Regions from separate parts of the Nitrincola sp. genome, predicted to be linked through region 2. Evidence: predicted binding sites of a transcription regulator. Region 2 holds the regulator's gene; each other region holds the start of a gene.
The links. The regulator sigma-54, encoded in region 2, starts transcription at its own class of promoters, with help from an activator protein. The targets are predictions, from matches to a motif close to TGGCACNNNNNTTGCTNT.
Positions count from the first base shown of each region.

Region 1 (7,530 bases), on a different contig from region 2:
CAGTACCCAATCCGGCGCGAGTTCAGCGCCTTAACCCTGCAGCTGCCAACAGATCAGCAGTCAATTTTCAAAGCGCTGGGTTTTCCGGTCGCGGATGCTAAAAAGTGAATTCATGTCTCCAGTCAGTCTGAAACCTCAATCGGGTCAGTTAGCCACTCGGCGGGTGCTACCTGTCATATCGCTGGCACAATTACGCCCACGTCCAGGTGAACCGGTGCGCCTTGAAACGCGGCTCCCCAAAGCGCGCTATTCAGTGCGCCTGGTGGGTGTGCACGACCAGAGTGCGGTGATTGTGACTGCGCCGAAAAGCCGCAAGCCTTTGCTGACTGAAGGGGTTTCGCTGAATGTGAAACTGCTGTGTGGTAATACGCTGATCAGCTTCAAATCGCGTTTGCTTAAAGCGCGTTCGGAGCCTTTTCCTCATTGGATACTGGCCTATCCAACGGCACTGGATACTGTGCCGTTTCGTCAGCACACTCGTGTGCCTGTTCACCTGAATTTATTGTTGGACAAGGGTGATGCTGATCCGCATGCGTCACAAACGGCGCTGTGTGTAGACATGAGTTTGTCCGGTGCTTCGGTGGAGTCTCCCTTGGCGCTGGCCACTGTTGGTGACAGTGTGTTTTTGACTGCCAGGGTCTCTGTTGCTGGCATAGACCATGTGATTTTAGCGCCCGCTAAGGTACGCAGTGTTATGCAAACAGAGAGCGGAACCCTCAAGGTCTATCGTCACGGTTTGATCTTTGATGAGATGGAGGAAGAGACGCGCCTGGTATTGGCAGGCTATGTGTATCAGCAGTGGTTGTATGAATGCGGGGAATTGCATGAAACGGAGCAATTTGCAGCGCTATAAATAAAAACACTCCGGCAAGCGGGGTGTTTTTATGTACAGAATGTACTGCATGCCGCGTGCGCATGGATGCGCAGGAGCGGCGAACAGGTAAGATTACTTACCGAAGTTCTGCATTTCAGCCATTACAGTTTTGCTGGATTCAGTGGCCAAAGCGGTGAAAGCTTCGCCCTGTGCTTTGAGCAGGCTGTACAGTGAAGTGCTAGCTTCAGTGTTGAACTTGATCACTTCTTCAGGGGTTTTCAGGCTTTTAGCTTTTTCAGCTTCAGACTTGAAAAAGTTAACCAGCTCTTCGCCAGATTTTTTCTGCAGCTCAACAGTTTTGCTGAGAGTTTCAGTCTGCAGGGCAATCAGGTTTTTAGCGGCTTCAACAGGCTTCTGGAAATCAACAGTGTTTGTCATGAGAGTCTCTCCTAATATTTAATGATCTATGCAGTGTTTTTGTTGCACTGCACAATACGTCCGATTATAGGGGTATGAGAGCCTGTGTCAAGTATTTTTTTGTGCATTGCACAAATATTTTTACGAGTCTTTGACTTCACCATTCCAAATAAGTTTTCCACATTGACTTAGATCATAGCCCTCCAGTTTGGTGGCGGTTTGGCGGCCCTCAGGGCTCTGTAGCCAGTCAAATAATTGCTGTAGTAACGTCCTGAAAAATACCTGTCTGGGGATCACCAGCTCAAAGGCTTCCTGATACACAGGGACAAAGGTCAGACCGCACTCGATGGCCGCGGCTTCAGTGCCTGGACCTATGTCGGCCAGATTTCGGGCAATGGCAGAAGCGACTTCGGTTTCGGTGAGAGCTCGCACGCTGGCGTGTATTTTGTCAAAAGGCAGATTCTGTTGATGCAGCCAGTCTTTTAGAAAGCGCTGGGATCCAGCACCTTCCTGGCGTATCACCCAGCGCTTGCGTAACATTGCTGTGGGTTCGCTGAGTAGCGTGTCGGAGTCATCTTTGCGCAGCATCAGACCCTGTCGGCGCTTGAACAGATGTACCAGTACCCAGTGGCGTGAACCGGCATACTGGCGAATCAGTGCCGGGTGGCGTAATTGACTTTCTTCGGCCCGTCCCCAGTGTACGGCACAGCAATCTATCAATCCCTGCGCCAGTAATGATAAACCCGCTTGGGTGCCAGTGGGCATATAACTGTAGAGTGCCTGGTACTGCTGCTGTTGCATAATTCTTAGCAGTGCCGCTTTTAGTAAAGGATCATCACTGCCAGCAAATAACAGCCGGTCACTGAGTACGCCGTGATGACTGGATTCCAGCAGCCATTGGTCAATGAGTTTGCGGGGGAATAACCATTTTCCGGTTACTTTGGTGGCAGGCAGATGGCCATCACTGGCAAGTTGGTAGACCTTTTTTTCATTCAGATGCAAGTAAGCCGCCGCATCTTTGACAGTCATATAAGGGGATGGGGTTGGATCACTCATCCTGAGACCTCCGTTTATTTGATCGTGCTAATGGCGTGGGCTTGGCATCCAGCTCCAGGCGTGTTTGGCCGCTGAATACCAGAAAGTGTCGCCCTTTAGCGCGAGCGAGCATAAGAATGCCCAGTTCATTGGCGATCTGCAGTCCCATTTCGGTGGCACCCGAGCGGGATAAGAGTGCGCTGATCCCCATTTGTGCGGTTTTCATTACCATCTCAGAGGTCAGGCGACCAGTGGTATAGAAAATTTTATCGTCACTGTTAATGCCTTCCAGCCACAGCCGACCGGCCAGGGTATCCACCGCATTGTGCCGACCTATGTCCTCACAGAAGCTCAGCACCTCACCTTCGGCTGAGCAGATAGCACAGCCATGCACCGCACCGGCATTTTTGTAGGTGTCGTTGTGTTGATTCAGGCTGTCGAGCAAGTGGTAAATCTGCGATTGCTTCAGCGTCCACTGGCTCAGCTGTAAGCCTTTTAAGCGCTCCATCTGGTTGCCGAAAACCGTACCCTGTCCACAGCCAGTAGTTACAGTTCGTTTGGCCAGTGTGGCTTCTATATCATCCGGCGTATGCGAGGTGACGACAGCAGCGGCTTCTACCTCCCAGTCGACTTGAACAGCCAGCACATCTTCAAGTCGATTTACTAACCCCTGATTGCGTAAATAGCCGAGCACCAGTGCCTCAGGATCTTCGCCCAGCGTCATCAGGGTGACTATCTCGCGTTTATTCAGATAAAGCGTGAGAGGTCTTTCGCAGGCCAGTGCTTGTTCCCGCCAGTCACCCTGCTCATCCATGACCTGTGCAATACGTGTCAACGAGGCACGTGCCTGTGTCATTACTAAACCGGGGTTATCAGTCATAGTCGATCCTTAGCCTGTTGTTCACTGGTTTAATCAGCAACATTTGTACCAGTCTGCCGAGCATGCCAGATAGACGGTTTAAGGGCGATGCTGGCAAAGTTCCAGAGTGATGAGATGGGTCATTTTGTCCCGAACGGGTCTGGGTGTGTGATTATTTGACCCTTTTCTATGTCGGTGATGAGTATAGCAGGGCTGGCGACTCAGGCGCTTGGGTAATGCGGCACATTACTTGCCTCTGACCTACACTGATAGTTAACGAAAACTAATAACAGGAGTTGGGTATGGCACAGTCAGATCATGGTCCGACATCGGATAAATGGCCCTTGTGGGTAGTGCTGGATCGACAGGAAACTCAGTCACGCGGTTGGCCATCGGTATCCTGGAAAATTTCGCAGATCAGCGCCGTTAAGCCTGAAGAACCTGAGGCGTTTCAGTTGTGTTTACAACTTCATCGCGATGAGCGTATGGCCTATCGTTTTAATCTGAGTGCTCAGGCGCCTACTCTGTTTGTGATCTGCGAAGAGGTGGAAGCCGGCAAGCTGGAGCCGCGAAAATTATCGGTGGCGCAGGATCTTGCGGCTGACCACCTGGATGCCGGGCAGCCAGTGCTGAGTATTCCCATGCCTCAGGCTATCTATGTATGGCTGGAGCAGTTTATGGCGAAGCATGGTGAGTTAGAGGATCCTAAGGCGGGTAAGCGCCGTTTACGGGCCCAGGCAGCGGGTGAAGCAAGTGGAGGTGCGGCATGAGTGAAGGGTTTCTGAATCGCTGGTCGCGTATCAAGCAGACTGGTGAAGAGGCTTTGCCTGATGTTGACCCGCATGATAGCGAAGCGAACCGCGCTGATTCAGACGTCAGGCTTGTTCAGAATGCTGAGCTTGCGGAGCAGGAGGACGTTACTGATCAAGCGGCGACTGAAGTCGAGCCTCTCACAGATGAGGATATGCCGGATATCGACACAATTGATTCCCGCAGTGATATGTCGGCTTTCTTTTCGACGGGTGTTTCGTCTGAGTTGAAGCGTCAGGCGTTGCGTAAATACTTTCATCAGCCTGAATTTAACTTCCGTGATCCACTGGATGAATACAATCTGGATTATTCGCAACCGAAGAAACTGGTTGCTGTCGTCGGTGAAAAAGTACGCGGCTGGGCAGAGCAGCAACTGGAAGATGCAATGCAGCAGGCGCGTGATAGCCTGGCGGGTGTAGAGGCGGATAGACAAAAAATAGCTGTTGATGAGTCGGCGGAGACTGTTGGTCCAGATCGCCCCGAAAAAACTACCCAGGAGGAGACAAAATGACCCGCTTTTTTATTAAGCATGCTTTTTTGTCGGTGTATAGGTGATTCAGTTGTGTAATTCAGGTTGATAAAACTGGCTTCTAAATTGCAATAACCTATAAATAACTACAACTCGACCACCTGAATCATAACAAGCGTGCAGGTGAGCCTGAGAGAGAGTCAATGAAACCCAATAGTTTAATTATGCATCAGGCCTTTACGGCCACACCTGAGTTAAATGCGCGTGCCCGACAGCAGGCACTCAATGCCCTGCCGCCGTTGATGGCGATGCAGGATGGCGTGATCAGCTATACCAGTCGTGGGCATTTGCTAATCATCGGCCCTGAGGATCTGATTCGTCTTGTGGCTGCGCAGGTTGTAGGCGCCAGCAGCAAAACCCTGCTGGCGATGGGGCAGGTGTCAAACCAGGATGATGAGCACCTGGAGCGTGCCATGCAGGCAGCTCCTGAGTTGACTCCCTTGTATTTGCCTTTCGTATCACTGAGCGGCTGGCTGGGAGCATTTCAACTGCGCCTTAGCGCACCGGATGGACAACAGATCAACCCGGCAGAAGCCACCGCCGGACAACCCCATTATGATCTGGTATTGGACCTTAATACTGACCCGGTGATTGCATCCGAATTATCTCCTCCCGGCTACTTTGCTATCGGAGCGGACGCGAATCGTCTTGCCGATGCGCTGGAAGAGATTGCCAGCATGGTCGGTGAGTTTGAAAAGCCGCAGTACGTGCAGGTTAACCATGATATCTGTGCGCATGCTGACCGTGGCAATATGGGCTGCACCCGTTGTCTGGATGTCTGTCCGGCCGACGCGATCAGCAGCCATAACAACACCCTCAGTCATGACTTTCAAATCAGTGTTGATACCCATTTGTGTCATGGTGCTGGCAGCTGTACCACCGTGTGTCCTACCGGTGCCCTGAGCTTTGCTGCACCTAAGCCCGCTACTCAACTGGATCGTTTACGTAACTGTCTGGACAGCTATTTTCAAGCCGGTGGCGAAAGACCGGCCTTGATGATTCATGCTGAGCACTACAGCCCTGAAATGGATCAACTACCTGCGCATGTAATTCCTGTGGCACTGGAAGAGGTGGGCGCACTGGGAGCCGACACCTGGCTATCCTTACTGGCCTATGGTGTGACCTATATCGCTATCCTGATTGATGAGGAAACCCCCGCAACGCTTAAACAACAGTTGCAAGACGAAGTCAGCTTAACCGGACACTTGTTACAGGCCATCGGTCATCCACATGCACGCATTTCCGTGGTTACTGCCGATGCTATGCCGGATGCACTCAGTGCACTGAATGCAAGCCTGGAATCCTGGGAAGGTTTGCCCAAGGGGATGATATTTCCCTATGAGGGCAAACGTCAGACTATCAATGTTGCGCTAGACCGTTTGATAGAGCAGGGCGAGGCAAATGAAACCCCTGTCTCTTTACCTAAGGGTAGCCCGTATGGCCAAGTACTCGTTGACGAATCAGCCTGTACCCTGTGTATGAGTTGTGTGTCGGTATGCCCGACTTCCGCGCTCAAGAGTGCCAGTGACGTAGCTCCAGTGCTGGCGTTTCTGGAAGGCGATTGTGTGCAGTGTGGTTTGTGTGAGGCTAGCTGCCCTGAACGTGCAATTAGTCTTGAAGCTCGCTTTGCACCGGCGGCGGGTACTCGCGGTGAAGTACGTACGCTAAAAGAGGAAGAGCCTTTTCACTGTATCCGCTGTTCCAAGCCGTTCGCGACTAAAAGTACCATCGAAAAAATTAGTCAGAAACTTGAAGCGCATCCCTATTTTCAAGGTGAGGCCGCCAAGCGTCTGCAGATGTGCGATGACTGTCGTGTCAGAGACAGCTACCGCGAATTGGCCGCCGATCCTACAGCACAACTGAGACTTTAAGGAGTGAGGATGGAGACGTTCAATCCCCAGGATGCACAGTTGCAAACATCGTTAAGTGAAGAAGATGCGTTGCGTGCAGATATTTATGCCCTGTTGGCTTCCTTGTGCCGCAGTCATCCTTCTGAAGCGCTGTTGGAGTTTCTGGCATCACTGGAACTGGATCGCAGCGCAGCCAACTCCATGTCTCAGGCATGGGAGTTGCTGCGTATGGCCGCCGCTCGCACAAAGCATCAATCTCTGGAAGATGAATACCTGAACCTGTTCATTGGTATCTCTCAGGGCGAATTAACCCCGTTTGCATCCTGGTATCTGACCGGATCCTTGATGGAGGCGCCCTTGATTGAATTGCGCAATGACCTGCAACTGCTGGGTTATGAACGTGATGAGGGCGTAAAAGAACCAGAAGACCATATTTCTGTACAGCTGGAGATGATGAGCCTGTTGATTCAACAGGGTGATAGCCGCGAGCGCCAGGCGGTGTTTTTTCAACGTCACTTGAATGCCTGGGCAGGTCAGCTGTTTGCTGATATGGCCGAGGCACCCAGTGCCGTGTTTTATCATGCCGTAGCGATGCTGGGGCAAGCCTTTATAAAAACAGAAAGCGTGCATTTACAAAAAATTCCGGATGCCGTTCAAAGTGTGCATCTGCGAGGATGAGGAGAGCAAACATGCATAACAATAAACCTGTTAATCAACCTGTCAGTAATGGACGCCGACAGTTTCTGCGTGGTGTGGCTGTTGCATCAGCGGCGGGTATAGCCGCCTCAGCAGGCAGTGCTATAGCAGACACCGAGGCCCCTGAGATTCAGACGTCTGATGCGAATCAGCAGGGTTACCATGAAACGGATCACATCCGTTCTTATTACGCCAGTTGTCGCTGATGCGGACTGTCACACACTCGAATAATTGAGGGGATGAAGATGCGTCTGAATAAAAAAATCAGTGATCAGTCACTGGATAATCCACATAATCGCTTAGGTGTCAGTCGTCGTGGTTTCCTGAAAGGAACAACGCTGGCCGCGGGTGGTATTGCTGCCAGCGGACTGCTGGGTAAGGGTATGATTCGCCCGGCTGAAGCGGCAACGCCCAGGTCATCAGCACCCGTTGAGATCAAGCGTACCATCTGTTCTCACTGTTCAGTGGGTTGCGGTGTGTATGCGCATGTCCAGAACGGCGTCTGGACCTACCAGGAAGC
Region 1 covers NZ_JBLXDN010000007.1:90,715-98,244, reverse strand. Annotated here, with positions in the region: gene pdxB (4-phosphoerythronate dehydrogenase PdxB) at 1-108, shown strand, start outside; gene ACN0R1_RS07495 (flagellar brake domain-containing protein) at 113-853, shown strand; gene ACN0R1_RS07490 (hypothetical protein) at 947-1,252, opposite strand; gene ACN0R1_RS07485 (substrate-binding domain-containing protein) at 1,373-2,287, opposite strand; gene fdhD (formate dehydrogenase accessory sulfurtransferase FdhD) at 2,280-3,146, opposite strand; gene ACN0R1_RS07475 (DUF3305 domain-containing protein) at 3,428-3,895, shown strand; gene ACN0R1_RS07470 (DUF3306 domain-containing protein) at 3,892-4,446, shown strand; gene ACN0R1_RS07465 (4Fe-4S binding protein) at 4,608-6,335, shown strand; gene ACN0R1_RS07460 (TorD/DmsD family molecular chaperone) at 6,345-6,992, shown strand; gene ACN0R1_RS07455 (formate dehydrogenase) at 7,004-7,216, shown strand; gene ACN0R1_RS07450 (molybdopterin-dependent oxidoreductase) at 7,256-7,530, shown strand, end outside.
Region 1: the regulator sigma-54 is predicted to act here: its motif matches at 3,365-3,382, upstream of ACN0R1_RS07475 (DUF3305 domain-containing protein).

Region 2 (7,530 bases):
CAATTTGCACCTGCCGGTAGAGCGTGAAGCCTGTCCGCATAACCTTGCACCAACCTCAAGCACCACCGCACAACTGGTGATGGGCGATGCCCTGGCAATCGCACTCTTGGAAGCACGCGGCTTTAGCCCCGAAGACTTCGCCTTTTCCCATCCCGGTGGCAGCCTGGGTCGACAACTGCTATTGCGTGTAGATGATATTATGCATGCGGGTGAGAACATTCCTCAGGTCACGGTCAACACCTCGATCCGAGAAGCACTGCTGGAAGTAACTCAGAAACGCCTGGGTATGACAGCGGTAACCAACGCCACCGGCGAGCTGCTGGGTATTTTTACCGATGGCGACTTGCGCCGCACCCTGGATCAGGAAATCGATCTTAAAAATACCTCGATTGAAGAGGTCATGACCCGCGGCGGCACTACACTGAAAACAGGATCCTTGGCAGCAGAAGCACTAAAAGTCATGCAGGAACGTAAAATCAATGCGCTGCTGATTACTGATGAGCAAGGCCAGCTCGCCGGTGCGCTGAACATGCATGACCTGCTTAAAGCCGGAGTAATCTGACCATGACAGAAACCTTGTCCGATGTACTGAAGCAACGCTTGCAATCCATTCGTCTGGCCGTGTTTGATGTGGATGGTATATTAACCGATGGTTCGCTGTATTTTTTACCCGATGGTCAGGAAGTAAAAGCCTTCAATACGCTGGACGGCCTGGGGATAAAGCTGCTGCAGAAAGCCGGCATCAAGACAGCCATTATCACCGGACGCAGCTCATCACAAGTGAGCATGCGCGCCAAAGCACTCGGCGTTGACTGGCTGATACAGGGGCGTGAAGACAAGCTGACAGCTCTGGAAGAAATCTGGTTAGAAAGTGGAGACAGCGCAACCACTACCGCCTATATTGGCGATGATCTGCCGGACCTGGCGGCCATCATTACGGTCGCTTTTGGTGTCTCTGTTCCCAATGGTCATCCGGTAGTCTGCCAGGAAGCCGATTGGTGTACCTCCCGCCAAGGCGGTCATGGAGCGGCACGGGAATTCTGCGAAGTACTGTTATCAGCTCAGGGTAAACTGACCGGTCTGATTGAGGAATTTCGCTGATGTTTAGTGCCGCCCGCCTGAAACTGATAACCGGTCTGGCAATACTACTGGCCGCGCTGGTGTACTGGGGCATTTTTGGCAGTCCTGGTGAAACCGTTTCAGGTGACCCGGATAATCCAGATCGAGTGGACTTTTTTATCCGCGATGCGTACATCAGTGTATTCGATGAAAACGGACAACTCTCACGCATCGTCCAGTCACCCCATTTGCAGCATTTCCCGGCACCGGAGCTGATCACACTGAACAGCCCATTGATTACACTGCCTCGCGATGGACGTGGCGATACACAGATTTCGTCCGACCTCGGCAGCATGCCAGACGATGAAAGCAAGATTGAACTTGCAGGAAACGTCAGGGTTATTGATAATTCGGCTGCAGAAACACCTTGGGTACTGACGACATCAGTCATGACATTACTGCCACCGGATGATTATGCCGAAACCGATGCTCCCGTTCAGATTCAACAGGGAACCAACCGTACCGATGCTATCGGCATGCAGGCGTGGCTAAAAGAACACCGTATAGACCTGCTGTCTGACGTAAGAGGATATTATGCGACATACTAAAATGTTAATGCTGTGCCTGATCACAGCACTACTGATACTGAGTCAGACTGCTTACGCCCTGCCTGAAGACCAGGAGCAGCCAATCTATGTCTCAGCCGATCACGCCAGCATGAACGAACTCACTGGCGTCGCTGTGTATACCGGATCAGTTGAAATACGTCAGGGCACCATGCTGATGCTGGGTTCACGTGTCGAAATGCACCGTGATAATGCCGGTAGTATTTCCAGAATTTTATCGACTGGCTCCCCTGCTGAGTTTCATCAGCAAGCCAGTGCCAACCAGCCTACAACCAAGGCCTATGGATTACGTATGGATTACCAGGTACCCACTCAGACGGTAACCATTACTGAAAACGCTCGCGTTATGCAGGACGCCGACGAGTTCACCGGAGATCGCATCGTCTATGACATGGATAAATCTGTCGTGGATGCATTCAGAAGCGAGTCTCAGGATGGCCAGCGCGTGCAAATGATCATTCAACCGAAAGGCAACCAGTAGCCATGACCACCACTCTGGAAGCCCTGCATCTGGCCAAGTCCTATAAAGGACGTGATGTTGTTCGCGACGTTTCCCTGAAAATCAGCCAGGGCGAAATTGTGGGTCTGCTGGGTCCAAATGGTGCGGGTAAAACGACCTGCTTCTATATGATCGTGGGACTGGTAAATGCCGACAAGGGCAATATTCGTCTTGCACAGCAGGATATCACCCAATTGCCTATGCACAGCCGCGCCAAAAAAGGCATCGGCTATCTGCCACAGGAAGCTTCGGTGTTCAGAAAGCTGAGTGTCAGCGACAATCTGATGGCCATTCTGGAAACCCGTAAGGAGTTATCCAAATCAGACCGCACCCAGTTACTGGAAGAGCTGCTACAGGAATTCCATATTACCCATCTACGCAACAGCCCAGGTATGGCACTGTCTGGGGGGGAGCGTCGGCGCGTGGAGATAGCCCGTGCATTGGCCACGGAACCACGCTTCATTCTGCTGGATGAACCCTTTGCGGGTGTTGATCCGATATCAGTAAATGATATTAAACAGACCATACGGCATCTTCAGGAACGTAATATAGGTATACTGATAACTGATCACAATGTGCGCGAGACCCTCGACATTTGTGAACGTGCCTACATCGTCAGTGAAGGCGCCATCCTTGCAGATGGCAGTCCATCTGACATAATGGGCAACAAGCAGGTTCGCAGCGCCTATCTCGGCGACCAGTTCCGGCTTTAGTCACCATCCCTGCCTCTGAATAAGTGATCTTAACGGCATATGAAGCAAGCGTTACATCTCAAGATTGGCCAACATCTCACGATGACGCCACAGCTGCAACAAGCCATCCGCCTGCTGCAGCTGTCAACACTGGATCTACAACAGGAGATCCAGCAGGCGCTGGACAGCAACCCGTTGCTGGAAGTCAGTGATGATGAATCTGACACGACCGAAGCGCTCGTGGATCAAACCTATGAAGATAAAGAAACCGCTGCACTAAACAGCAATAGCGAAACGTCAGACAATTCAAACGAAGACACTGGGGCAGATACTGACTGGAATGAATCCATTCCCGATGACTTGCCCACTGACAGCAACTGGGAAGACACCTTCCAAAGCCAAGGCCCAGGCTCAGGCTCTGCTGCCGAAGGCGACTGGCCTAATCAAGACAATGATACCCGAGAAGACACCCTCCAGGATCATCTGATCTGGCAGTTGAACCTGACCCCCATGAGTGAACAGGACTATATGGTGGCAGAGGCCATTATCGACGCCACGGATGCGGATGGCTACCTGCGTAGCGACCTTGCCGAGCTACTGGAACAGTTCCAGGCACAACAGCCGGAACTGTTCATGGAAGCCGATGAAGATGAAATTCTGGCGGTACTCCACCGGGTTCAGCAATTTGATCCACCGGGGGTAGCCGCCCGAGATCTGAGTGAATGCCTGTGTATACAGATCAGGCAACTGCCAGAAACGATCGAATGGCGTGAGCAAGCAATTCGCCTTTGCCGGGAATTTTTACCCCTGCTAGGCAGCCATGATTACAAAACACTGATGCGCAAAATGCGTCTGAATGACGTTGAACTGGATAATGTCATCAACCTGATCCGCTCGTTAAACCCCAAACCCGGCGCATTGATCAGCTCCACTCAATCTGAATATGTCATACCCGATGTCATGGTGCGTAAAATCCAGGATGAGTGGATCGTATCCCTTAATCCAGATATCGCTCCTAAACTGCGGATCAATTCACAGTATGCGGATTTGATCCGACGTGCTGACAGCAGTGCCGACAATACCTACTTGAAAAATCACCTGCAGGAAGCGCGCTGGTTTTTGAAAAGTTTGCTGAGCCGCAATGACACGCTACTAAAGGTGGCAACCGAGATTGTCGAGCGACAGCGCGACTTTCTCGACACAGGTGATGAAGCCATGAAACCCATGGTGTTGCATGATATCGCTGAAGCGGTATCCATGCATGAATCCACCATTTCCCGTGTTACCACACAAAAATTCATTCATACCCCCAGAGGTATTTTTGAGCTTAAATATTTCTTTTCCAGTCAGGTTAATACGGCCGATGGAGAAGGTGCTTCATCCACAGCGATTCGAGCGCTGATCAAAAAGTTGATTTCTGCTGAAAATACAGCCAAACCCCTCAGCGATAACAAGATCGCACAACTGCTGAAAGAGCAGGGAATCAACGTAGCAAGACGTACCGTCGCAAAATATCGTGAGGCGTTAAGCATTCCGCCTTCTAATGAGCGCAAGCGTCTGCTTTAATTAACTATAGAGTACGACCTCATCGTACCGGCACTAAGGAGAGATACCATGCAGATCAATATAACCGGTCATCACGTAGAACTGACAGATGCATTAAATGAGTACGTTCGCAGTAAATTCGTGCGTCTTGAGCGTCATTTCGACAATATTACCAACGTACAGGTGACCCTGAGTGTTGAGAAGCAGCGCCAGAAAGCTGAAGCTGACTTACATGTAGCTGGAGGTGAAATATTTGCACAAGCCGAACAGGATGACATGTATGCTGCAATAGATGCCATGATCGACAAATTGGATCGTCAGGTCATTAAGCACAAGGAAAAAATGAAATCTCATAAATAACCACTAACTATTGACTATCACATGCCTATATCCGAACTACTGACTGAATCCCTGACACTCTGTCATATCGATGCCGTCAGTAAAAAACGTGTTTTAGAAATTGCCAGTGAAACACTGGCTGCCGAAATAGATGAACTGGAAGCTGAAGATGTCTTCAGCGCCCTGCTCAATCGTGAACGCCTCGGCAGTACAGGCATCGGCGACGGTGTGGCGATCCCACACTGTCGTCTGGCTGGCTGTAATAGAGCTCTCGCACTTTTAATCACCTTGAAAGAACCTATTGATTTTGATGCGATAGACAACCGTCCTGTCGACCTTCTCTGCTGCCTATTGGTCCCTGAAGATGCGGCTACAGAGCATTTACAAACACTCGCTGGTCTAGCCGAGCTCTTCAGTCAGTCAGAGATACGTGAAGCACTGCGAGGTGCTACTGATGCCGTCACGCTGTTCAGTCGTTTTATGAACGCTGCCGGGCAAGGAAGCTAAGCTGTGAAGCTGGTCATTTTGAGTGGTCGATCCGGTTCAGGTAAAACTACGGCGCTGCAAGCACTTGAAGATGCTGGTTTTTATTGCATTGACAATCTTCCAGCCATGCTATTACCTGAGCTGATCAAGCAAATGACCGAGGCCACAGGAAATCCTTCCAGGATAGCTGTCAGCATTGACGCCCGAAACCTGACCAGCAACCTGGAACGTTTTCCAGCGTTACTTGAACAGCTCAAACAGTTCAATGACCTGAGTTGTGAAGTAATCTACCTGGACGCATCGGAATCGACGCTGCTGAAACGTTTCAGTGCAACCCGACGCAAGCATCCGCTCACGGATACGCATTCTGGATTACATGAAGCGATCGAATACGAACGGGTTTTACTCGAACCCATCGCCACCCTGGCAGACATGCGGATTGATACTACACGGCTGACGCTGTATGAGTTACGTGATCGTATTAAACTGCGAATTACCAACAGGCGAGAACAATCGCTATCGCTGCTGTTTGAGTCTTTTGGCTTTAAACACGGTGTACCACTGGACGCTGACTTTACCTTTGATGTGCGCACACTACCCAATCCTCACTGGGTACCAGAATTGCGCCCACTGACCGGACTGGACAAAGAGGTACGTGAGTTTCTGCAGCAATCTACCGATGTGGATGAGATGATAGCGGATATCTCTCACTTTCTGGAACGCTGGTTACCACGTATTCGCCAGGATAACCGTAGTTACCTGACAATCTGTATCGGCTGTACCGGTGGCCAACATCGCTCGGTCTATCTGGCAGAATACCTTGCTAACCATTTCAGCCTGTCGATGGACAGTGTCCATGTCCGTCACCGCGAACTGACCTGATTGAGAAAAGCATGATTGAATCCCCCATCACTATCATTAATAAACTTGGTTTACATGCGCGAGCGGCGGCTAAACTCAGCACCCTGGCCAGTGGTTTTTCCAGCCAGATTCAAGTTGAAAAAAGCGGCCGTTGCGTCGACTGCAAAAGCATTATGGCGGTAATGATGCTGGCCGCCAGCAAAGGCACTGAGCTGATTCTTCGCATTGAAGGCACGGATGAACAACAGGCTTTTGAAGCCATAACCACACTGATTAACAACCGCTTTGATGAGCCGGAATAGAGCCCCCTTATGAACCCACCAGATCAACACAATTTTCAGGCCGATGACGAGGATACCATTGTCAGCCGCTCCGAGCTGAAACGACAGATGGATGCCCTGAAGCAACTGGGCAAGCGCATCACCGAATTGCGCCCTGACCAGCAGGAAAAAATTCCTATGGATAGTGTCCTCCGTGCCGCTGTAGCTGAAACGCGACGCATCACCTCCAACGGGGCATTGAAACGCCACATGCAGTTTATTGGCAAACTGATGCGACATGCTGACGTGGAGGCCATCCGCCTGGCACTGGATGAATTTGATACCGCAAGTCAGGCGCATAACCAGAAATTTCATGGCCTTGAACAATGGCGTGAACGCTTACTACTGGAAGGTACTGCCGGAAATGAAGCACTGGAAGCTTTTATCAATGACTATCCACAGACTGATATTCAGCTATTGCGTCAGTTGATCCGCAATACCCGGCGGGAAATTGAAAAGCAGCAACCACCAGTGCAATACCGCAAGCTGTTCCGACTCCTGCGCGATACCACCGAGTCAGACTGAGCCAGGACATCAGCCCTCGTTGGCATTCAGCAGGTTCAGCTGAGGATCATCCCAGTGACCCGTTAATGTATAGGCAATACGGGTCATTTTTTCGATTCGGTCACCCATAATTTTATCAAAAATGAATATCGCACCAGCGACCTGCGGTGCTCCAAGCAGCACCGCTCCGAGGGTGAGATTGCTGCTCAGCGGCACACTCACCTTAATGGTCTTATTCAGCTGTTGGGTATTCAGATTGACATTACCGGTAATTTCCATTGATGCCGATGGGCCAGTGAGCATGAATGGTTCACGGGTACTCGCCAGTCCCCGATTCAGATCATAGCTGGCCTTTAACTCATCAAACACCAATCCGCGTTGCAGCAAATCACTGAAGTCCAACCGCAGACGTCTCGACAGGGTGTTTAAGTTAAGCAGCCCAAATACGCGTAGTAAATTAGCCCCACTACCGGATTCAATAATACGCCCCTCTTCAGCCTGAAAGCTGAAAAAACCATCCAGTTCAGCCACACTGAATTGCCAGGGAGCACCTGGCCAGGTCAATTGTGCTGAAGATACTAACCGAGTTGTCTCCAGAG
Region 2 covers NZ_JBLXDN010000001.1:331,668-339,197, forward strand. Annotated here, with positions in the region: gene ACN0R1_RS01520 (KpsF/GutQ family sugar-phosphate isomerase) at 1-562, shown strand, start outside; gene ACN0R1_RS01525 (KdsC family phosphatase) at 577-1,101, shown strand; gene lptC (LPS export ABC transporter periplasmic protein LptC) at 1,101-1,667, shown strand; gene lptA (lipopolysaccharide transport periplasmic protein LptA) at 1,654-2,166, shown strand; gene lptB (LPS export ABC transporter ATP-binding protein) at 2,169-2,897, shown strand; gene ACN0R1_RS01545 (RNA polymerase factor sigma-54) at 2,937-4,442, shown strand; gene hpf (ribosome hibernation promoting factor) at 4,491-4,781, shown strand; gene ACN0R1_RS01555 (PTS sugar transporter subunit IIA) at 4,803-5,267, shown strand; gene rapZ (RNase adapter RapZ) at 5,271-6,128, shown strand; gene ACN0R1_RS01565 (HPr family phosphocarrier protein) at 6,140-6,409, shown strand; gene yjgA (ribosome biogenesis factor YjgA) at 6,419-6,952, shown strand; gene ACN0R1_RS01575 (YhdP family protein) at 6,962-7,530, opposite strand, start outside.

Region 3 (7,530 bases), on a different contig from region 2:
AAAGAGCAGGTCATTGATGCGATGACCACCAATGAAACGCTCTGGTTCCGCGATATTCATCCCTATGAAATTCTGCGCAATAAACTGCTGCCGGAGCTGAAGGCGGAAAACCGTTTTCAAAAGCTGCGCATCTGGTCCGCGGCCTGTTCGACGGGGCAGGAGCCTTACTCGATCAGCATGGTGATCGATGAGTTCAAGCAGGGTAATCCGGGGTCCTTTTCTTCCGGTGAAGAGATTCTGGCGACGGATATCTCTTCAACGGTGTTGGAGCAGGCGCGCAAGGGCGAGTATGAAATGCTGGCGCTGGGGCGAGGTCTGTCACAGGATCGTTTGCATAAGTTCTTCCAGTCTTCCCCGCAGGGAAGTTGGACCATTAAGCCGGCGATTAAAAGCCGTGTGCGCTTCCAGAGTCTGAACCTGTTGGGTCAGTACAGTACCTTGGGGCAGTTCGATCTGATATTTTGCCGAAACGTACTGATTTACTTCTCGTCTGACGTAAAGCTGGAAATTTTGCGCAAAATGCATCGGCAGTTGCGCCCTGGCGGTTACCTTTTACTGGGGGCTTCCGAATCTCTGTCAGGACTGAACGACCTGTACAAAATGATCCACTGTCGCCCGGGCATTATCTACCAGGCGATCTGATACCTCCTCAAATACCGAGAGCGGCAATCGCCGCTCTTGCCGCCTTGCCGGTACGACCTTGCCGCTTTCCGCCTGATTTGCCGTTCTGATTTTTTTCGCTTTGCTTTGAACTCTCCATATTAGGGCGTTTCATGCGATTGGCATGAGGATTGCTTTATTCAGAGCAAAACAAGCAGCGGCAATCCTTCGGAGGCATGTGCATGGCAATCAACTTCAATTCAGCACTGGGTATTCACGACGATGCACTGGCATTGCGTGGCCGTCGTGCAGAAGTGTTGGCCAATAACATCGCCAATGCGGATACGCCGAACTTCAAGGCGCGTGATATCGACTTCGCCGCCGTTTTGGCCGGTGAGACTGATAACAGCTATGAGCTGTCGCTGGATCAGACTTCTGTCGGTCATCAGGATGCATTCCTGTCGCCTGATACCGCTGCTGACCTGATGTTCCGCACTGCAACTCAGCCTTCAGTCGATGGCAATACAGTCGAGCTGCAGGAAGAGATGGCGCGTTATACCGATAACGCCCTGCGCTATCAGGCTTCATTCGAATTTTTGAACAGCAAGTTCAAGGGACTGACGTCCGCGATCAAGGGTGAATAAGCATGTCACTGAGTAACGTTTTCGACATCGCCGGATCTGCCATGAGCGCCCAGACCGTGCGTTTAAATACCACGGCCAGCAACATGGCTAACGCTGAAAGCGTGAGCTCCAGCGAAGAAGATACCTACCGCGCACGCAAGCCGGTGTTCTCTTTAAAAGAGATTACCCCAGAGCAGATGCCTGAAGACTATCGCTCGCTGGTGCCGGGTCAGGGTGTTCAGATCGATGAAATCGTGGAAAGTGAAGCGCCCCTGCGGATGGCGTACGAGCCCAATCACCCCATGGCGGATGAGCAGGGTTACGTGTACTACCCCAATGTGAATGTGGTTGAGGAGATGGCTGACATGATATCGGCGTCCCGCTCCTTCCAGATCAATGCCGATATTATGAATACGGCCAAACAGATGCTGCAGCGTACGCTGACGCTTGGCCAGTAAGCAGTGAGAGGAATACGCCATGAGTGATGTAAGCGGCGTTGGCAGCGGTAACATTTACGAACAGATTAACCGGGCAAATGCCAAAAGCTCGACAGCATCTTCAGGTATGTCTGAAGACCGGGAAATGTTCATGAAGTTGCTGATTGCGCAACTACAGAACCAGGACCCGACAAGTCCCGCGGATACGTCTGACTTTATGGAACAGATTTCCACGATGAGTAATGTGGAAAGTATCCAGAATCTTGCCACCACCATGGAGACGATGAGTAGCACACTGATCAGCAGTCAGGCGGCTCTTCAGGCTTCTTCAATGGTTGGGCAGCGTGCATACGTTAACACCAATATTGCCCAGCTCACTCAAGAAGGTGGACTGGTCGATGGCGTTGTGTCTACTGATGCGAGCTCCAGTGATATTCGTATCTCCATTTATGATGGTGCGGGTAATCGTGTAGACCGAGTCAGCATGGGAGCTATGCCTCCTGGCGATCACAACTTTGTTTGGCAGGCGAATGAAAGTCTGCCTGCGGGTAACTATCGCATTGTGGCTGAGGCTGCCACCGGTGCTGACGGGAAATATGAAGAAGTCGCAACCTACATGGGTTTCAATATTAACAGTGTCACCCTCGGTCAGAACGGTATTGGTATGAAAGTGAACACCAATATCGGTTCAATCGACATGAGTGACGTGAAGCAGCTGGGTTAAGTGAGGTAATCGAAAATGGCAGGTTTTAATACAGCTGTTACAGGCCTGAAGGCATCCACAACCCTGCTGGATGTGGCGGGTAACAACATCGCCAACTCCAGTACCGTTGGCTTCAAGTCTTCCCGTACCGAGTTTGGTGATATTTACGCTACGGCAGTAGTCGGTGCCGGTTCATCCAATACCCCAGGCTCGGGTGTGACCGTAACTGATATCGCTCAGGATTTCAGTGGCGGCACCATTGAATTCACCAACAGCAACCTTGACCTGGCGATCAACGGCTCTGGTTTCTTCATGCTGGATGATGGTCAGGGCAACCTGACTTACACCCGCGCGGGTGCTTTCGAACTGGATAAAGACGGCAATATTGTCAGTAAAAATGGCAAATACCTGCAGGGGTATGGATTGGACGCTCAGGGCAATCAGCTTCCTATCCAGAACTTGTCTGTTACTGAGAAGGAAAGTCCGCCTAAGGCAACGGAACGTGTCGATATGGCATTCAATATCGATGCCAACGAGAATGCCGAGGACTTGAATATTCCGTTTGCTAAAACGGATCCCAATTCCTACACCTACTCAACGACAGTCGGTACATTCGACAGTTTGGGTAATGAGCAGAGTATTCGTTTCTACTTTGCTGAACAGCGACCGGTTCGTGAAGAGCATACCTATTCAGACGTTGCCTGGGATGGGGCTGCTTTGGATTTTACCAGTGCAGCGCTATCAGGCTTTAACCTTGATCTGGCCTCGAACTCTGGTGGCACGGAAGACCCTAATACCTTGTACTTCGATGATTCAGGCACTGCTCCGTACGCATTGACATCTGAATCAATCTCCAAGCTGGCGGGTGAGCCTTCCAATATTGATGGTGACCCCCGAATTGACCCCAACACAGTGCGTTTAACGGATACCGGTGACCTGTCATTTGAAGTCAAAGCTGAGTTTGTTGCTTATGGTGACTTTGTTGTCACTAATTACGATGGTACCGAGGCGGTTGGCAATGTTGGCGAGCGAAGCGCCAGTGAAGTACAGGCACTAACGCTTAACGAGGCTGACGGTGCGATCTTCACCTCAGAGATTTTGCAGCAGGATGTTACCGTTACCGTTGCGGGGATTGAAATCACCGTCAAAGTACCTACTGCTGCAGGTGAAACCAAAACTCTTGACCAGGTAGGCCAGGAGATTGCCAGCAAAGAGCAGGAAATCCTTGATAAGAACCCGGATATCGAATCCGTATCCTATGACACCGATACTAACCAGATCAGGATTACCTGGAAGCCTGAAGCGGGAGATGTAGGTCGAGTTGTTTCAGGTGGTGCTGATGCAAATGACCTCTTCTACACTGAGGTGTTAAACAGCCAGACTGTTCCTCAAGTGACAGTACTTGAGACTGGTGATAACTCTTTCATCGGTGCTTACCGCACTTATGCTTTCTTGAATGACACGGATCAGCTGGATATGGGCAAGATGCTTGATCCAGGTGAAACCAGCCCGGATAACAAAAGTACTGAAGTTGGCCCGATCATGATCAACTTCAATTCAACTACCGGTGTCTTGGAAGCGGTCAATGGCCAGGATGTAGCTTCTACCGGTCAGGCGCCTTCCATCACTATTCTGGGTGCTGACCCCGCAAACCCGCTGGATCAGATACTGGATTCGGATGTGGATCAGCTTGCAGGCCTGCAATTGGATATCTCAGGCTCCAGTCAGTTTGCATCTGAATCTATTGTAAAAAGCCAGCAGCAGGATGGTTACACAAAGGGTGACCTGATCGGTGTGAGTTTTGCTGAAACGGGTGAAATGGTCGCGAGTTACAGTAATGGACAGCGCGCAAACCTTGGTTTGGTTTCAATTGCGACGTTTGAAAACCAGGATGGCCTTCAGCCCAGTGGTAACACTGAGTGGATTGCGACTCTGGCATCAGGCAACGCGATCATGAACCCGCCAGGAACGGGGCTGAACGGTACTCTGCGTTCCGCGGCGTTGGAGCAATCCAACGTAGATCTGTCTGAGGAGCTGGTTAAGCTGATTGAAGGTCAGCGCAACTTCCAGGCGAACTCTAAAACGCTGGAAACATTGAATACAGTGACGCAGGCAATACTGCAGATCTGATTCTGCGCCTTTGCCTCTGATATAAAAACCGGACCTTGGTCCGGTTTTTTCGTTTATGGCATGCAGCTTGCTTAATATCCATTACAGCCACAGAAACGGCAATCCTTTACCGGAGCAGTTGATGGACAAGGTTCTTTACGTTGCCATGACAGGCGCACGCGAAAATATGCGGGCCCAGCAGGCACATGCCAACAATCTGGCGAACGCCACGACGACCGCATTCAAGAGCGATCTTGAACAAGCGCGCTCCATGCGCGTTCTGGGAGATGGCTATGAGTCTCGTGTGTACTCCATGAGTGAGCGTCCGGGGACCAACCTGGATAGTGGCACCCTAATGCAGACGGGGCGTGATCTGGATATCGCTGTTGATGGCGATGGCTGGATCGCTGTCATTGGTCCAGACGGAAATGAGGTCTATACCCGTAATGGTGGGCTGCAGATCAATGCCGCAAACCAGTTGGTAACGGGCAGCGGTTTGCCGGTAATGGGCAACGGCGGTATTCCCATCGTTTTGCCACCTGCTGAAAAAATAGACATTGCTACCGATGGCACTATCACCATTCGTCCATTAGGTGAAAATGCCACCGAAATTGCTTTGGTTGACCAGATCAAACTGGTTCAGCCGGAAGCCGGTGCGCTGTATAAGGGGCAGGATGGATTTATGCATACCGATAATAATGTGCCCCTTCCGCCCGCGCTGAATGTTCAGGTGCGCTCCGGGTATCTGGAAGCCAGCAATGTGAATGCGGTTGATGATCTTACGTCGATGATCAGTCTGTCTCGTCAGTTCGAGATGCAGGTGAAAATGATGAAAACCGCTGAAGAGAATTCATCCAAGGCAGCCGAAGTGCTGAGCTTGAACTGATAAGGAGATAAAACGATGCATGGTGCACTGCACGTCGCTAAAACGGGTTTGAGCGCTCAGGATACTCAGCTAAAGGTTATCTCCAACAACCTGGCTAACGTGAGTACCGTTGGCTTCAAGAAAGACCGTTTGGAATTTGAGGACCTGCTCTATCAAGTTCGTCGTCAGCCCGGTGCTGCGACAGGAGAAGACTCTCAGCTTCCGTCTGGCTTGCAGGTTGGCAGTGGTGTCCGGACGGTAGGTACTCAGAAACTGTTTTTTACCGGTGATATGCAGATCACTGATCAGACATTCGACCTGGCAATTAACGGCCGCGGTTTCCTGCAGGTGCAGATGCCCAATGGTGAAATTGGCTACACCCGAAACGGAGAGCTGCACCTGGACGGTGAGAATCGCCTAGTAACGGCAGAAGGTTATCCGATCGAGCCAGCCATCACACTACCCGGTGAAGTGACTAATTTTTCAGTGGGTGGCGATGGTACCGTCAGTGTGACCATTGCTGGCGATGCCAATCCGACAGAGCTTGGGCAGTTGGAAACAGCTGACTTCGTCAACCCTCAAGGCTTGCTCGCTATAGGGCAGAATCTGTTTACAGAAACAGCCGCTAGCGGTGCGCCTATCGTTGGAGTCCCTGGTGAAGAAGGCCGAGGCATACTCAAACAGGGCATGTTGGAAGGCTCTAACGTGAATGCTGTTGAGGAACTGGTGGATATGATCACCACTCAGCGTGCGTATGAAATGAATTCAAAGGTCATCTCGACCGCTGATGAAATGCTGGGCTATGTCAGCCAGCAGCTCTAATCTGAATAGCTCCGGGGTAGAATGATGAAAGCGGTGATGCGAGTAGGTGTTTTGTTTGCGGTGGCTGCGCTTACAGGCTGTGTCAGTAAGCCGCCTGAGCCCGACAATCCCTACTATGCGCCGATCCAGCCTGCCCAGATGCAGCAGCCCAAAGCAGTTGATGGCGCTATCTATCAGGCGGGTGCGGGTATGGATCTGTACGGCGATGGCCGTGCGCATCGCGTAGGCGACATTCTCACGATTCAGCTGACCGAAAGTACTCAGTCATCCAAGAGTGCAACAACATCGGTGAGCAAAGACAATAGTGTCTCTATTGGTGCTCCTACCGTGCTGGGGCAGCAGCTGAGTGTGTTTGGGAATCCCTTAAGTGCTTCTGCCGAAACTACCAGTAGCTTTGATGGTGATGGCAGCTCGGATATGAGCAACAGCCTGAACGGCAACATCACTGTGACAGTCCATCAGATCTTGCCGAATGGAACCATGTTGGTCCGCGGTGAAAAATGGCTGACGTTGAATCAGGGCGACGAATACATTCGCATCAGCGGCTTGGTTCGCCCTCAAGATATAGGGCCGGATAACACCGTCGAATCGACGCGTTTGGCTGATGCTCGCATTTCCTATAGTGGTACTGGCGCCACCCATGATGCCAACGTGATGGGTTGGTTGGCGCGTTTCTTTATTAGCCCGCTCTGGCCGTTCTGAGGAACCTGACATGCGTACGATCTGGCAAGCATTGTTTTTTGCACTAACGTTTTCCTTGGCGGCGTTTTCCGTACAGGCTGAACGCCTAAAGGATATTACCAGTGTTGCTGGCGTACGAACCAACCAGTTGGTTGGTTATGGACTTGTTGTGGGTCTTGATGGTACCGGCGATAAAACCAGCTTTACCTCTCAGACCTTCCGCAACATGCTGAATAACTTCGGTGTTGCCATTCCGCCAGATGTAGACCCCCAGTCCAAGAACATTGCGGCAGTCGCTATTCATGCTGAGCTGCCGCCATTTGCCAAACCGGGGCAGTCAATAGACATTACCGTGTCGACCATTGGTGACGCAAAAAGCCTAAGGGGTGGTAGCCTGTTGATGGCACCCATGAAAGGTGCTGATGGCAATGTGTATGCCATTGCTCAGGGCAATCTGGTGGTCTCAGGGTTTGGTGTAGAGGGTAATGATGGTTCGCGTCTGTCATTGAATGTGCCCAGCGTTGGCCGTATTCCGAATGGCGCAACGGTTGAACGTACCGTGCCTAATGCCTTTGCACGTGGCGACAGTTTGATGTTTAACCTGAACCATCCTGACTTTACCACTGCGCGCCGAGTGGCCGAACAAATCAACAGCTTGTTGGGGCCGGACATGGCCCAGGCGCTGGATGC
Region 3 covers NZ_JBLXDN010000034.1:11,683-19,212, reverse strand. Annotated here, with positions in the region: gene ACN0R1_RS17325 (CheR family methyltransferase) at 1-642, shown strand, start outside; gene flgB (flagellar basal body rod protein FlgB) at 843-1,244, shown strand; gene flgC (flagellar basal body rod protein FlgC) at 1,247-1,681, shown strand; gene ACN0R1_RS17310 (flagellar hook assembly protein FlgD) at 1,701-2,384, shown strand; gene ACN0R1_RS17305 (flagellar hook-basal body complex protein) at 2,400-4,493, shown strand; gene flgF (flagellar basal-body rod protein FlgF) at 4,615-5,358, shown strand; gene flgG (flagellar basal-body rod protein FlgG) at 5,374-6,159, shown strand; gene flgH (flagellar basal body L-ring protein FlgH) at 6,196-6,861, shown strand; gene ACN0R1_RS17285 (flagellar basal body P-ring protein FlgI) at 6,872-7,530, shown strand, end outside.
Region 3: the regulator sigma-54 is predicted to act here: its motif matches at 4,550-4,567, upstream of flgF (flagellar basal-body rod protein FlgF).